DNA from 2 places in the Xanthomonas sp. NCPPB 3174 genome. Region 1 is predicted to be linked to the other one. Evidence: predicted binding sites of a transcription regulator. Region 1 holds the regulator's gene; the other holds the start of a gene.

Region 1 (7,284 bases):
GCCAACAGCAGGCCGATGAGACTGAGCTTGTCCATGCAGGAGGTATCGGCCAGGGGGCGGGGGACTTGATGGGGCGGGATTCGGGAATCGGGATTTGGGATTGGCAAGAGCGCGAGTGCGTAGGGTTGTCGGTACGTCGTAGGAGCGGCTTCAGCCGCGACGCGCTGACTTGGCGCGTTGCCTATGCACGATCGTTCGGATCGTGTCGGCAGGGAGCCGAGCGCCGGGCGTTATCGCCAAACACCGATTCCGGCTTCACCGCGTCGCGGCTGAAGCCGCTCCTACAGAGGAAAAGGAGGTGCATCGGGAGCCGCTGTTTCGATTCCCGAATCCCGAATCCCGAATCCCAGCCTCACCGCGTCGCGGCTGAAGCCGCTCCTACGGCGGAATCAGGGAAAACGAGGCGCCAGGGAAGCCACCGGTGCGAATCCCCACTCCCGAATCCCCAATCCCGGCCCTCAAGCCTTCAAGCCATCCACATCCAGGATCAGCGCCAGGCGGCCGTCGCCGATGAGGGTGGCGCCGGCGTAGCCGGGCAGGCCGCGCAGGGAGCGCGGCAGCGGCTTGATCACCACTTCCTCGCGGCCGCGGACCTGGTCCACGACCAGGCCCATGCGCGATTCGCCGGCCTGCAGCACCACCACGGTGAGCAGCGGCAGTTGCGGGGCGTCGATGTTGAGCCACTGGCGCAGGTCCACCAGCGGCAGGGTGTGCGATTGCCGGTCGAGCACGGCGCGGCCGTCGAACCAGCCCAGCGAGCGGCGCGGGGCGTGCAGCACTTCCACCACGCGCGCCAGCGGCAGCGCATAGACGGTGTCGCCGGCCTGCACCAGCAGGGTCGGCAGGATCGCCAGGGTCAGCGGCACGCGGATCAGGAAGCGGCTGCCGCGGCCCAGTTCCGACTGGATCTGGATCTGCCCGCTGAGCTCGCGGATGCGCGACTGCACCACGTCCATGCCGACGCCGCGGCCGGAGATGTCGGTGACCTCGGACTTGGTCGAGAAGCCGGGCAGGAACACCAGGTGCAGGCATTCCTCGGTGGTCAGGCGGGCGGCGGCCTCGGGATCGATCAGGCCCTTCTCGCGGGCCTTGGCGCGCAGTCGTTCCGGGTCGATGCCGGCGCCGTCGTCCTGCACCTCGATGCTGACGTAGTCGCCTTCCTGCTGCGCCGACAGGCGCACGTGGCCGCCGCGCGGCTTGCCGGTGGCTTCGCGCAGCGCCGGCGCCTCGATGCCGTGGTCGATCGCGTTGCGCACCAGGTGCACCAGCGGATCGGCCAGCGCCTCGACCAGGTTGCGGTCCAGTTCGGTGTCGGCGCCGATCAGCTCCAGTTCCACTTCCTTGTTGAGCGAGCGGGCAACGTCGCGCGCCACCTTGGGGAAGCGCGAGAACACCTTGCCGACCGGCTGCATGCGCGTGCGCATCACCGCCGACTGCAGGCGCGCGGTGGCGATGTCCAGGCTGCTGACCGCGCGGTCCAGTTCCTCGTCGCGCAGGCGCACGCGCAGGGTCTTGAGGCGGTTGCGCGAGAGCACCAGTTCGCCGATCAGGTTGACGATCGCGTCCAGGCGCTTGGTGTCCACGCGCACGGTGTGCTCGGGCTCGGCGGCCTTGGCCGGGGCGGCTGCGGCCTTGGGCGCGGCGCTGGGCGCACGCGGCGCCGGCTGCAGCGCCTGCGGCGTGGCCGCCGGCGGCGCATCGCCGTGCAACTGGTCCAGCAGCGCCTCGAATTCGTCGTCGCTGATCAGGTCGGCATCGCCCGCGGCGGCCGCGGGCGCCTTGGCGGCGGGTGCCGGCGCGGCGCTCTTGGCCGGCGCCGGCGCCGGCGCGGCGTCGCCGTGCGCGTCGAACTGCGCGATCAGCTCCGCCGGCGCGCGCGGCGGCTCCTGGCCGCTGCCGAAGGCGTCCAGCATCGACTGCAGGTAGTCCAGCGACTGCTGCGCGGCGTCGAAGTGCCGCGCCTGCAGGGTGGCCTGGCCGGCGCGGGCCATGCCCAGGGTTTCCTCCGCGGCGTGGCACAGCTCGACCATGGCGTTGATCGCCAGGAAGCCGGCGCCGCCCTTGAGCGTGTGGAAACCGCGGAACACGGCGTTGAGCTGGCCGCTGTCCTCGGGCGCCTGCTCCAGCGACACCAACTGCTCGCCGAGCCGGTCCAGGATTTCCTGGGCCTCGATGATGAAGTCGGCAGCGATGTCGTCGGGTACGGCGCTCATGGCATTACAGTCCCAATCCGGACAGCAGGTCGTCGGCGTCGTGCTGCGACACGCCGTGGCGGTCCAGGCCGGGCAGGGCCGGGCCGGCCAGGCTGCCGTCGGCCTTCTTGTTTTCTTCCTTCGGCGGCAGACCCAGCGCGCCGAAGCCTTCGTGCACGCGGCGTACGATGCCGGCGACGCGGCGGATGATCTGCCCGGTCAGGTCCTGGAAGCTCTGCGCCAGGGCCATTTCGGTGAGGTTGTGGCGGATCTTGTCGAGGATCTCGCTCTGGTCGCCGCTGAGGCCGCCGGCGGCGAGCTGGTCGGCCAGCGCACGGCATTCCTCGGCCAGGTCCAGGGTGCGGTGGCTGGCCTGTTCGGTCATCTCCACCACGTGGTCCAGGCGCGAGCAGGCGTCGTCCAGCTCGCCGGCTTCGCTGGGCACCACCGGCAGTTCGCCGAGCGCCTGCCCCAGATCGCGCGCGAGCCGGCTAAGGCCCTGCATCATCGGCCGCGTGCGCCAGGCGGCGAGGGTGTCGATCTCCCTGCGCCAGCCGGCCTCGTCGCCATTTTCCAGCGCGTCCAGCGCGCCTTGCAGGCGTTCGATCAGGGCGGTACGTTCGGCGGTGGCTTCCATTTAGGCGGTCGCTCCCAGGCGTTCGAAGATCTTGCCCAGCTTCTCCTGCAGCGTCTGCGCGGTGAACGGCTTGATGATGTAGCCGTTCACGCCGCACTGCGCGGCCTCGATGATCTGCTCGCGCTTGGCCTCGGCGGTGACCATCAGCACCGGCAGGTGCTTGAGCTTGTCGTCGGCGCGGATGTTGCGCAGCAGATCGATGCCGGTCATGCCCGGCATGTTCCAGTCGGTGACCACGAACTCGAACGGCGCCGAGCGCAGCGCGGCCAGGGCGCTGTTGCCGTCTTCGGCCTCGGCGGTATTGGTGAAGCCCAGATCGCCGAGCAGATTCTTGACGATGCGCCGCATCGTCGAGAAATCGTCCACGATCAAAATCCGCATGTTCTTGTTCACCACTGACTCCTAAGGGTTCCTATTCTTCGTCTTCCAGACCGGCATCGGCGACCTCGAACGCCTTCAGGCGTCCGCGCAACCGTACCGTGGCCTGGCCATGGATCTGACACACGCGCGACTCGCTGACCCCGAGCACCGCGCCGATTTCCTTGAGGTTCAATTCCTGCTCGTAGTACAGCGACAGCACCAACTGCTCGCGTTCGGGCAACTGCGCGATGGCCTTGCCCAGCTCGCGGCCGAATTCGCTGCGCTCGAGCATCTGCTGCGGATTGGGTCCGCCCTTGGCGATGGTATCCAGTTCGCCATGGTCCTCGATGCGCGACTCCAGGCTCAGCACCTGGCCGCGGGCGGCATCTTCCATCAAACGCAGGTATTCGGGAAGCGGCATGTCCATCGCCGCGGCCACTTCGTTGGCGGCGGCGGCGCGGCCGGTGCTCTGTTCGATCTTGCGGATCGCCGAGGCGGCGTCGCGGGCGCGGCGGTGCACCGAGCGCGGCACCCAGTCGCCACGGCGGATCTCGTCGATCATCGCGCCGCGGATGCGGATCGAGGCATAGGTCTCGAACGAGGCGCCCTGTTCGGCGTCGTAGCTGCGCGAGGCCTCGATCAGGCCGATCATGCCGGCCTGGATCAGATCGTCGATCTCGACGCTGGCCGGCAGCCGCGCCGCCAGGTGGTGGGCGATGCGCCGGACCAGGTCCGAGTGCTGGGTGATGTAGTCGTTGGCGCTGTTGCGTTGGACGGCGCGGTAGTGGGCGGCGGCGTTCATGCGGCCACCCCGCGCTGGATGATGCGTTCGACGAAGAACTCGACGTTGCCGCGCGGGGCGGTCGGCGCCTGCCAGCGCGCGGTGCGCCGGGCGATCTCGCTGATCGCCTGCGCCGACGGGCTGGACGGGTAGGCCTTGACCACCGGCTGCTGGCGCTGCACCGACAGGCGTAGCCAGTCGTCCTGCGGCACGCAGCCCAGGTAGTTCAGCGACACGTCGCCGAGGAACTTCTCGCAGACCCGGCTGAGCTTGTCGTACAGCAGGCGGCCTTCGTTGAGGTCGCGGACCATGTTGGCGACGATCTGCACCCGGTCCACGCCGCGCTCGCGCGAGAGGACCTTGATCAGGGCGTAGGCGTCGGTGATCGAGGCCGGCTCGTCGCAGACCACCACCACCGCGTCCTGCGCGGCCTGGCAGAAGGTCAGCACGCTGTCGGTGATGCCGGCGGCGGTGTCGACGATCATCACGTCCAGCTCGCGCTGCAACTCGGAGAACACGTTGACCAGGCCCACGTGCTGGGCCGGCGGCAACTCGGCCATGTAGCGGCGGCCGGAGGCGGCGGGCACCACCATCAGCCCGTTGGGCATGTCGATCAGCACCTCTTCCAGGGTGCAGCGCCCGGCGACCAGGTCGGCCACGGTGAACTTGGGGGTCAGCCCCAGCAGCACGTCGACGTTGGCCAGGCCCAGGTCGGCGTCCAGCAGCAGGGTGCGCTTGCCCATGTCGGCCAGCGCCATGGACAGGTTGACCGAGATGTTGGTCTTGCCCACGCCGCCCTTGCCGCCGGTCACGGCGATGGTGCGCACCGGACCCAGCGGTTCGCTGCGCGTCGCCGACAGGGGGAAGGCATTGGTCAGATTGACGTAGTCACGCGACGGCATGGGTCTGCTCCGGAGTACAGGGCTTATCGGCAGCGCGCCGCAAATCTTCAAGGCGCAATACCAGGCTGGCGGCGTTGGCGCGGTGCAGGTCGTCCGGCACACGCTGTCCATCGGTCACCCAGGTGATGGGGAGGCGGTGGTCCACGACCACCGACAAGGCACTGCCGAACCGCCCGGTTTCGTCCAACTTGGTCATGATGACCCCCTGTGGGTCGGCGCCGGCGAACCGGCGCACCACCTCGTCCAGGTCGGAGAAATGGGCGTTGGCGGGGAGTACCAGCAAGGATCGGACCACCCGCGAGGCGCGCAGCCAGTGCAGCTGGGCAGCCAGGGCGCGGTCGCGCTGGCCCATGCCGGCGGTGTCGATCAGCACCAGCTTGTAGTCGGCCAGGCGCTCCAGCAGCTGCTGCAGCGCGGCGTCGCTATCGGCCTCGTGCACGGCGATGCCGAGCTGGCGGCCGTAGCTGTGCAGTTGTTCGCGGCCGCCGACGCGGATGGTGTCGGTGGTGACCAGGGCCACGTCGCGGGCGGCATGGCGCTCCAGGAAGCGCGAGGCCAGCTTGGCGATGGTGGTGGTCTTGCCGGCGCCGGTGGGGCCGATCAGGGCGATCACGCCGCCTTCCTCGAGCGGGTCCAGCGGGGCGATCGGCAGGCGCTTGGACAGCAGGCCCAGCATCAGCCCGCGGCCGCGGTGCAGCTCCAGGTCGGCGGGGATCTGCATGACCACGTCGCGGGTGATGCCGCTGTCGAAGCCGTAGTCGTCCATCAGCTCCAGCGCCTGGGCGCGGACCGGCGAGCCGCGCAGGCGCTCGTCGGTGAGGCGGTTCATCTCGCGCTCGATCATCTGCCGCATCAGCGCCAGTTCGTCGCGCAGCTGCGTCAATTGTTCGTCGTTCTGCGGGGCGGGGAAGGTCGGCACCGCCGCCAGCGTGGCGGCCGCCGGGATTCCGGCAGCGGCCGGCGCGTCGGCCTTGGCCACGCCCGGCGCGGCAGGGGCTGTGCTCGGGCTCGCCAGCGGGGTCAGCGCCACCGCGGCGACGTCGTCGCGCCAGGCCGGCATGGCCTCGGCGGCCGGCGCCGGGGTCGCGGCGGCGAACGGGCTGGGCAGGGGCACGCTGATCGGGGCGTTGCGGAACACGTCCTCGGGGATGCTGAACTCGGCGCGGCCGGTGACCGGCGCTGCGGCCTTGGCCGGGGCGGCCTGGCGTGCGGCGGCAGCCGGGGCGGCCGCGGCGGGCATCGCCGAAGCGGCCAGCGCCGCCGGCTGGGTCAGTGGCCGTGCGGCGGGAGCGGCCGGCGCGGCACTGCCGCGGCGTTCGCTGATCGCGGCCATCATCGCCATCGCCGGGCTGGCGGCGGCGCTGTCGCTCCGTGCGGCGCGCGGGGCGGGAGCGGCCGGTGCCTGCGCGGCAGCGGCGCGCGGCGCCTCGTCCGGGCGCACCGCATCCAGCGCCCGCTGCACCAGGGCCTCGTCGTAGTTGCTGGCGGCGACGATCTCGATGCCCTCGTCGGTACGCCGATTGGACAGGATCACCGCATCCGGCCCGTGCTCGTCGCGCACCATCCGGAAGGCGGTGCGCATGTCGGGGGCGACAAAGCGTTTGATCTTCATGGGTGAGTGCCGGGATTCGGGAGTGGGGAGTGGGGATTGGTCGCGGAGGCCGCCATGGCATGGCTGCTATCCGGTCGCCTTGCTCTGGTTGTGTTCGTTCGTGTCATTGCTGTCTCTCTGCGCGCGTCGGGCCCGCTGTTGCGACTCCCGAATCCCAAATCACCAATCCCGCCACATCAACTGATCGTCCCCACCAGCTTCAGCCGCTTGTCCTCCGGCACTTCGCTGTAGGACAGGACCGACAGCGCGGGGACGCTGTGGCGGACCAGGCGGGCGAGGGCGGCGCGGACCTGCGCCGGGACCAGCACCACGGCCGGTTCGTTGCGCGCCTCCTGCTTGCTCACGCAGTCCGCCAGACTTTGGTGCAAGCGTTCGGCCAGTCCGGGTTCCAGCGCCGCGCCGTTGCCCTGGGTAGAGTCCTGCAAGACACGTTCCAATTGCGGGGCCAGGGTGAACACCGGCAGTTCCGGGGCCATGCCGGCGATCTCCTGGACGATGAAGCGGCCCAGGGCGTTGCGCACGGCGGCGGTGAGCGCGCCGGGTTCCTGACTCTGCGGGGCGTGCTCGACCAGGGCCTCGACGATCTTGCGCAGCTGCCGCACCGGGATCTTCTCGATGAGCAGGTTCTGCAGCACCCGCACCACCACCGACAGCGGCAGCGCCTTGGGGGTGAGGTCCTCGACCAGCTTGGGCGCGCTCTTGGCCAGGGTCGCCAGCAACTGCTGCACTTCCTCATGGCCGAGCAGTTCCGGGGCGTGCTCGCGGATCAGGTGCGAGAGGTGGGTGGCGATCACCGTGGC
Region 2 (7,284 bases), 2.4 Mb from region 1:
GCCTGCGCCGACCCCGGCCATGACAACCGATGCGATGGCCGGCATCGCCCGACACCTGGCGTTCACGCGTTGGGGGCGGTCGGCCCCGCGTCGCCCACCTGGGCGAACGACACGGCCGCCCGCGGTCAGACGTAGGCGCCGACCTTGAACACTTCCACCGCCTGGGTGAGTTGCGCGGACTGCTCTTCCAGCGAGCGCGCCGCGGTGCTGGCTTCTTCCACCAGCGCCACGTTCTGCTGGGTGGTCTCGTCCATGCGCGCGATGGTCTGGTTGACCTGGGCGATGCCGTTGGCCTGCTCGTGCGAGGCGGCGGAGATCTGGCCCATCAGGTCGGTGACGTGCTGCACGCTGGCCACCACCTGGTCCATGGTGGCGCCGGCCTGATGCACCAGCGTGGCGCCGTGGGCCACGCGCTGCACCGAGTCGTCGATCAGGGTCTTGATCTCCTTGGCCGCGCCGGCCGAACGGTGCGCGAGCGTGCCGACCTCCGCGGCCACCACCGCGAAGCCCTTGCCCTGCTCGCCGGCGCGGGCGGCTTCCACCGCGGCGTTGAGGGCTAGGATGTTGGTCTGGAAGGCGATGCCGTCGATCACCGCGATGATGTCGGCGATGCGCCGGGAGGCGGCCTGGATGCCGTCCATGGTCGCCACCACCTGGCCGACCACGTCGCGCCCTTCGCTGGCCACGCCGGCCGCGCCCAGCGCCAGCTGGTTGGCGCGCTGGGCGTGCTCGGCGTTCTGCTTCACCGTGGAGGTCAGTTCTTCCATCGAAGCGGCGGTTTCTTCCAGGCTGGCCGCCTGCTGCTCGCTGCGCTTGGCCAGTTCCTGGTTGCCGCTGGCGATGTCCTCGGCGGCGAAGCCGATGCTGTTGGTGGTGCGCTGGATGTGCGCGACGATGTCGGTGAGGCGGTGCACGGTGCTGTTGGCATCGTCGCGCATGGCCGCGAACACGCCATGGAAGTTGCCGCGCATGCGCACCGTGAGGTCGCCGTCGGCGATGCAGCGCAGCAGTGCCGAGAACTTGGCCAGGTTGGCGTCGGCGGTGGCCATCATGGTGTCGAGGTTCTCGACCATGGTGCGGAAGGCGTGCTCGAACTGTTCCGGCTGGCCGCGGTGGGCGAAGTTGCCGGCGCAGGCGGCTTCGGCCAGGGTGTGGATCTGCACGTTGATCGCGTGCAGGTTCTGCTTGACCTGCCGCATCGCCGCGGTGATCGCGGCCTTCTCGCCGGGATACTGGGCGATGTCCTGGCTGAGGTCGCCGATGGCGTAGCGGCCCATCACCTCGGTCATGCGCAACTGGGTCTGCACGTGCGCATCGACCAGCGCATTGGTGTCGGCGACCATGCGCCCGTACTCGCCGGGGAAGCGCTGCACGTCCATGCGGTAGCTGATGGCGCCGGCGTCGTGGCGCGCGGCCATCTCGCGTTGCGCGGAAATCACCTCGTGCAGGCGCCGCTGCATCTGCTGCATGGCGCGCAGCAACTGCCCGGCCTCGTCGTGGGTGGTGGCGGTGTCCGGGCTGCTCAGGTCGCCGGCACCGATGCGCTCGGCCAGGCCCAGCGCCTGCCGCAGTGGGCGGACCACGCGGCGGGTGAGCAGCAGGGCGATCAGCGTGCCCAGCAGCAGCGCCAGCACGGTGCAGCCGACCATCAGCAACGCGAAGCCGCGCGCGGTGGCCATCGCCTCCTTGGCGGCCTGGCGGTTCTTGGCTTCCTGCAGGTCGATGAAGGCGTTGATGCTGGCCAGCCAGTCGACGAAGGCCGGGCGCGCCTGCTGCAGCAGCAGCGCCTGCGCCTGCACGGTGTCGCCGGCATCGCGCAACTGTCGCACCTGCGCGATCAGCGGCATGGTGCGCGCCTCGATGCCCTGGATGCGCTGCAGGATCGCTTTTTCCTGGGCGTCGGTAGAGGCGGCGAGCAGGGCGTCGAGCGGCTGCGCGGCGCGCGCGTAGTCGCCGGCCAGCTTGTCGATGGTCTGCTCGGTCGCCCGGCGGCTGGCCGCATCGTCCAGCAGCACCACGTCGCGCAGGGCGATGGCGCGGTCGTGCACGCTGCCCCGGAAGTTGATCGCGTAGCGCTGCTTGACGCTGTTGACCTCGTTGATCGCGGTGAGCCGCCGGTCGATGCTGTGCACGCGCTGGATGCCGACCACGGTGAGCAGGACCATCAGCACGATGATGGTGAGGAAGCCGAGCGCGAGGCGCTGGCCGATGCGCAGATGCGAAAGGACGTGCATGGGATCGGGGGAGTGGGGGAAGGAAGAGGGATCGACGGTGGGTGACGGCGGACGGGCAGGCAGGTTGCCTGCGCCCGCGTGACGCGCGCATGGCGCTGGTCCCGGGGCCGGCGCATGAATAGCGGCGATGCCGGGTCGAACTGAAGGGATGGGGCCTGGGTGTCCGCGGCGCGGTGCGGGGAACGTGACGCTGTGCCTGTCTGCGGCGCCGACGGTGGCGGCCCGCGTCGGGCAGGGCGCTGCGTTTGCTGCCCGGCAGGACCGGGGTCGCGCCGCGCCACCGCCGCGCGCAGGTGCAGCATGGCCAGGCCCATGCCCGGTGCTATGGTCCGCGCATGACCGGCACTCCCGACCCGATCCGCTTCCAGGCGACCTTGCTGCGTCCGGCCGCACCGCCCGACGCGACCTGGTATTTCCTGCGGTTGCCCGCGGCGGCCAGCGCGGCCCTGCCGACGCGCGGCCTGGCCAGCGTGGAGGGCCTGTTCGCCGGGCATCCGTTCCAGGCCACGTTGCAGCCGGATGGGCACGGTGGTCACTGGTTGCGGGTGGAGGCGCCATTGCGCGCGGCCGTGGCAGCCGAGGTCGGCACCACGGTGGCCCTGGAGATCGCGCCGGTGGCGGTGGAGCCGGAACCGGCGGTGCCCGACGATCTGGCGCTCGCGCTGGCCGCGCATCCGTCCGCGCGCGCGGCCTGGGACACGCTGACCACGGTGGCGCGCCGCGACTGGATCTTCTGGATCGGCGCGGGCAAGCAGGCGCAGACGCGGGTCAAGCGCATCGCCAGCACCTGCGACATGCTCGTTGCGGGCAAGCGGCGGGTCTGCTGCTTCGACCGCTCGGGCATGTACAGCAAGGCCTTCGCCGCGCCGCAGGCGCAATGAGGGCATGGCGCGCACGCCTGGCGTGGCCGCCGTCGCGACAGGATCCTCGCACGCGCCTGTCTACACTTCCGCACGTCCATCCATGAGGCCCACCGCATGAGTGCACCCACCTCTTCGTCCGCCGCCGCCGCACCGGGCAGCCTGCGCCGTTCGGTGTCCAACACGCTCAAGGGCTCGGCCGGCAACCTGGTGGAGTGGTACGACGTCTACGTCTACTCGGTGTTCGCCACCTACTTCGAGTCGCAGTTCTTCTCCAAGGAGGACAAGAACGCCACGTTGTACGTGTGGGCGATCTTCGCGGTGACCTTCCTGATGCGCCCGATCGGCGCGTGGTACTTCGGCCGCTTCGCCGACCGCTACGGCCGCCGCCTGGCGCTGACGGTGTCGGTGTCGGTGATGGCGGCCTGCTCGTTCCTGATCGCGGTGACGCCCACCGTCGCCAGCATCGGTGGCGCTGCGGCAGTGGTGCTGCTGCTGGCGCGCCTGCTGCAGGGTTTCGCCACCGGCGGCGAGTACGGCACCAGCGCCACCTACATGTCCGAGGCGGCGATCCCGGGGCGGCGCGGCTTCCTGTCCTCCTTCCACTACGTCACCCTGGTCGGCGGCCATGTGCTGGCGCAGGCGGTGCTGTTCGGGATGCTGCACTTCTTCGACAAGGGCCAGATTTCCGAATGGGGCTGGCGCGTGGCGTTCGGCCTGGGCGGCATCGGCGCGCTGGTGGTGTTCTGGCTGCGGCGCACGATGGACGAGTCGCTGACCTCCGAGTCCATCGCCGCGGCCAAGCAGGGCAAGGACAGGTCCTCCGGCTCGCTGCGCGAGCTGTTCGTGCACCAGTGGCGCCCGCTGCTGCTGTGCTTCCTGATCACCGCCGGCGGCACGGTGGCGTTCTATACCTACTCGGTGACCGGGCCGAAGATGATCCAGACCGCCTTCGCCGGCGACGACGTCATGGCCGGCACCATCATCAACCTGGCCGCGCTGATCGTGCTGATGCTGATGCAGCCGGTGGGCGGCTGGCTGTCGGACATCATCGGGCGCAAGACCCTGCTGGTGTTCTTCGGCATCGGCGGCGTGCTCTACACCTGGTTCCTGGTGCTGGAGCTGCCCAGGCAGAGCGACTGGCTGAGCGCCTTCGCCATCCTCACCGCCGGCTTCGTCATCCTCACCGGCTATACCTCGATCAACGCGGTGGTGAAGGCCGAACTGTTCCCCACCCACATCCGCGCGCTGGGCGTGGGCCTGGGCTATGCGCTGGCCAATTCGGCCTTCGGCGGCACCGCGCCGCTGCTGTACCAGGCCTCGCTGAAGACCGGCCACGTCACCACCTTCGTCTGGTACGCCACGGCGGTGATCGCGGTGTCGCTGCTGGTGTACATGTTCTTCCTGACCAACAAGGGGTCCAACTGGCTGGACCACGAGGGCGAGATGCACGCGCGCCGGCGCTGACCGGCGCGGGGGTGGCCAGGGCGGTGCACGCGTCGCCCGCGCGCGGCGCAGGCGGACGCTGAACGGCGCACCCGGTATCGGCCGGGTCGCCCCGCTGTGCAGGTGCCGCGCATGCGGCGGCTGCCAGGCGACTCGGGTACCATGCAGCCCCCTCACGGGCGTTCCCCCCATGGCCGATCCAGACAACAACTCCACTTCCCCGGTGACCCAGGCGCAGGCCGAAGACGCGGTGCGCACCCTGCTGCGCTGGGCCGGCGAGGACCCGACCCGCGAGGGCCTGCTGGACACCCCGCGACGCGTGGCCGAGGCCTATGGCGACTGGTTCAGCGGTTACCGCGCCGATCCGCGCGAGTACCTGCTGCGCACCTTCGAGGAAGTGGCCGGCTACGACGAGTTGATCGTGCTGCGCGACATCGAGTACGAAAGCCACTGCGAACACCACATGGCGCCGATCATCGGCAAGGTCCACGTCGGCTACCTGCCGCGCGGCAAGGTGGTGGGCATCAGCAAGCTGGCGCGCGTGGTCGAGGCCTATGCGCGGCGCTTCCAGGTGCAGGAGAAGATGACCGCGCAGATCGCCCAGTGCATCCAGGACGTGCTGCAGCCGCTGGGCGTGGGCGTGGTGGTGGAAGGCGCGCACGAGTGCATGACCACCCGCGGCATCCACAAGCGCGGCGTCAGCATGGTCACCTCGAAGATGCTCGGCACCTTCCGCGAGGACGCGCGCACCCGCGCCGAGTTCCTGCGCTTCATCGAGCGGGCGCGCTGAGTCTTGCGGATGCGGTGGCGGTCGGTTCCTGCATGAAGCCGCATGTCCGGATCGCCGGCTATCGCCAGTTGCGCGAACAGCCGTTGTGGAAGCTGCTCGCCGCCGACCATGCCCCGGAGCTGATCGGCCTGCTGCAGACCCTGCTGGGCGACGCCCAGCGGCGGCTGCCGGCCGATGTGCTGCACGAACGCCTGCAGCGCCAGCTCGATGCGCTGAAGGACGACCAGCTGTCGCGCGAACTGCCGCGCACCGCGCAGGCCTACGTGGCGCACTGGCTGGCGCAGGGCTGGCTGGAGCGGCGCCTGCCCGAAGGCGATGCGCAGGAAGAGTACGAACTGTCGCGGCAGGCGGCGCAGGCGATCCGCTTCATCGCCGGCGTGCGCGACAGCGCCAGCGTGGCCACCGAGAGCCGACTGTCGCTGGTGATCCAGCAGCTGGTGCAACTGGCCGGGCAGACCGAGACCGATCCGGACGCGCGCCTGGCCGCGCTGCGCGCCGAGCGCGAGCGCCTGGACGCGGAGATCGAGCGCGTGGCCGCCGGCAAGCTGGCTGCGCTGGACGGCAAGCGCGCGCTGGAACGCACCCGCGACATCATCCGCCTGTCCGACGACCTGACCGAGGACTTTCGCCGCGTCCGCGACGATTTCGAGCGGCTCAACCGCGAGTTCCGCGAGCGCATCATCGACGACGAGGGCGCGCGCGGCGACGTACTGGAAAAGCTGTTCGCCGGCATCGACGTGATCGGCGAGAGCGAGGCCGGGCGCAGTTTCCAGGCGTTCTGGAGCCTGCTCAACGATGCCGAGCAGAGCGTGCAGCTGGATGCGGCGCTGGAGGCGCTGCTGGCGCGTGGGTTCGCCCGCCGCCTGGACCGCTACGAGCGCGCCTTCCTGCGCGGGCTCACCGGCACGCTGCTCGAACGCGGCGGCCAGGTGCACGAGGTGATGCAGCATTTCGCGCGGAGCCTGCGCGGGTTCGTGCAGAGCCGCGGTTACCTGGAGCAGCGCCGGCTCAACCAGTTGCTGAAGCAGGCGCAGGGCGAGGCGCTGCAGTTGCGCGATCACCTGCATGCCACCGCCGCCACCGGCTACGTGCTGCCGCTGAGCAGCGCGCGGCTGCGCTCGCTGTCGCAGTGGCGCCTGCACGATCCGCGCAGCCAGCAGGTGGACGGGCGGGTGCAGGCGGCCGAGGCGGCGACGATCTCGCTGGACAGCGTCGGCGACCTGGTGGCGCAATCGGAGATCGACCTGCGCGGCCTGCGCAACGACCTGCACGATCTGCTCGGCCGGCAGCCGCAACTGAGCATCGGCGAGGCGCTGCGGCAGCGCCCGGCGGCACAGGGCCTGGGCAGCGTGATCGGCTACCTGGCGCTGGGTACCCGCCACGGCGTGGTCGTCGACGGCGAATGGGAAGCGGTGCAATGGGAGGGCGGCGACGGCCAGGTCCGGCGCGCACGCATCCCGCTGGTGTGGTTCACCAAGGAAAAACGCAATGAGCTGGTCTGACGAATTCCACGGCCACGACGCCGATGCCGGCGATGTCGCCGCCACTTCCGCTGCGGCCGATGGCGGCACCGCGCTGTTCGCCGGCGACAGCGGCAGCCTGCCGCTGGAGGCGCGGCGCGCGCTGTGCCAGTTGCTGTCCGGCCCCAGCGTCGATGCCTACCGGCACGGCCCGCTGTGGCCGGCGCTGCTGCGCCACGAGGCGGCGATCCGCCGCGTGCTGAGCGAGCTGTTCCTGGAACTGGTACTGGACCGCGACGGCGGCGTGGCGTTCGCGCGCCAGGCCGACACGGGCGAACTGGAGACCCCGGCGCTGCTGCGCACGGCGCCGCTGACCTTCATCGAGTCGGTGCTGCTGCTGTTCCTGCGCCAGCAACTGGCCGAGGCCGACACCCGCGGCGAGCGCGCGGTGGTCGACGAGGCGCAGTTGCTGGAAGTGCTGTCGGTGTACGAGA

The links. The regulator FliA, encoded in region 1, starts transcription of late flagellar genes. The targets are predictions, from matches to a motif close to TAAAGTTTNNCNNNCNNNGGCCGATAA.
Region 2: AC1PK7_RS00650 (methyl-accepting chemotaxis protein) is a predicted target of FliA. The motif match lies at 2,353-2,379, and genes of this name have one in related genera.

Annotation. Positions count from the first base shown of each region.
Region 1 covers NZ_CM161517.1:2,542,252-2,549,535, reverse strand. The annotation lists gene AC1PK7_RS11370 (flagellar motor protein) at 1-35, opposite strand, end outside; gene AC1PK7_RS11365 (chemotaxis protein CheA) at 459-2,213, opposite strand; gene AC1PK7_RS11360 (protein phosphatase CheZ) at 2,218-2,829, opposite strand; gene cheY (chemotaxis response regulator CheY) at 2,830-3,222, opposite strand; gene AC1PK7_RS11350 (RNA polymerase sigma factor FliA) at 3,242-3,991, opposite strand; gene AC1PK7_RS11345 (MinD/ParA family ATP-binding protein) at 3,988-4,872, opposite strand; gene flhF (flagellar biosynthesis GTPase FlhF) at 4,859-6,484, opposite strand; gene flhA (flagellar biosynthesis protein FlhA) at 6,661-7,284, opposite strand, start outside.
Region 2 covers NZ_CM161517.1:141,261-148,544, forward strand. The annotation lists gene AC1PK7_RS00650 (methyl-accepting chemotaxis protein) at 126-2,234, opposite strand; gene AC1PK7_RS00655 (YdeI/OmpD-associated family protein) at 2,570-3,115, shown strand; gene AC1PK7_RS00660 (MFS transporter) at 3,212-4,561, shown strand; gene folE (GTP cyclohydrolase I FolE) at 4,731-5,330, shown strand; gene AC1PK7_RS00670 (DUF3375 domain-containing protein) at 5,363-6,832, shown strand; gene AC1PK7_RS00675 (DUF4194 domain-containing protein) at 6,819-7,284, shown strand, end outside.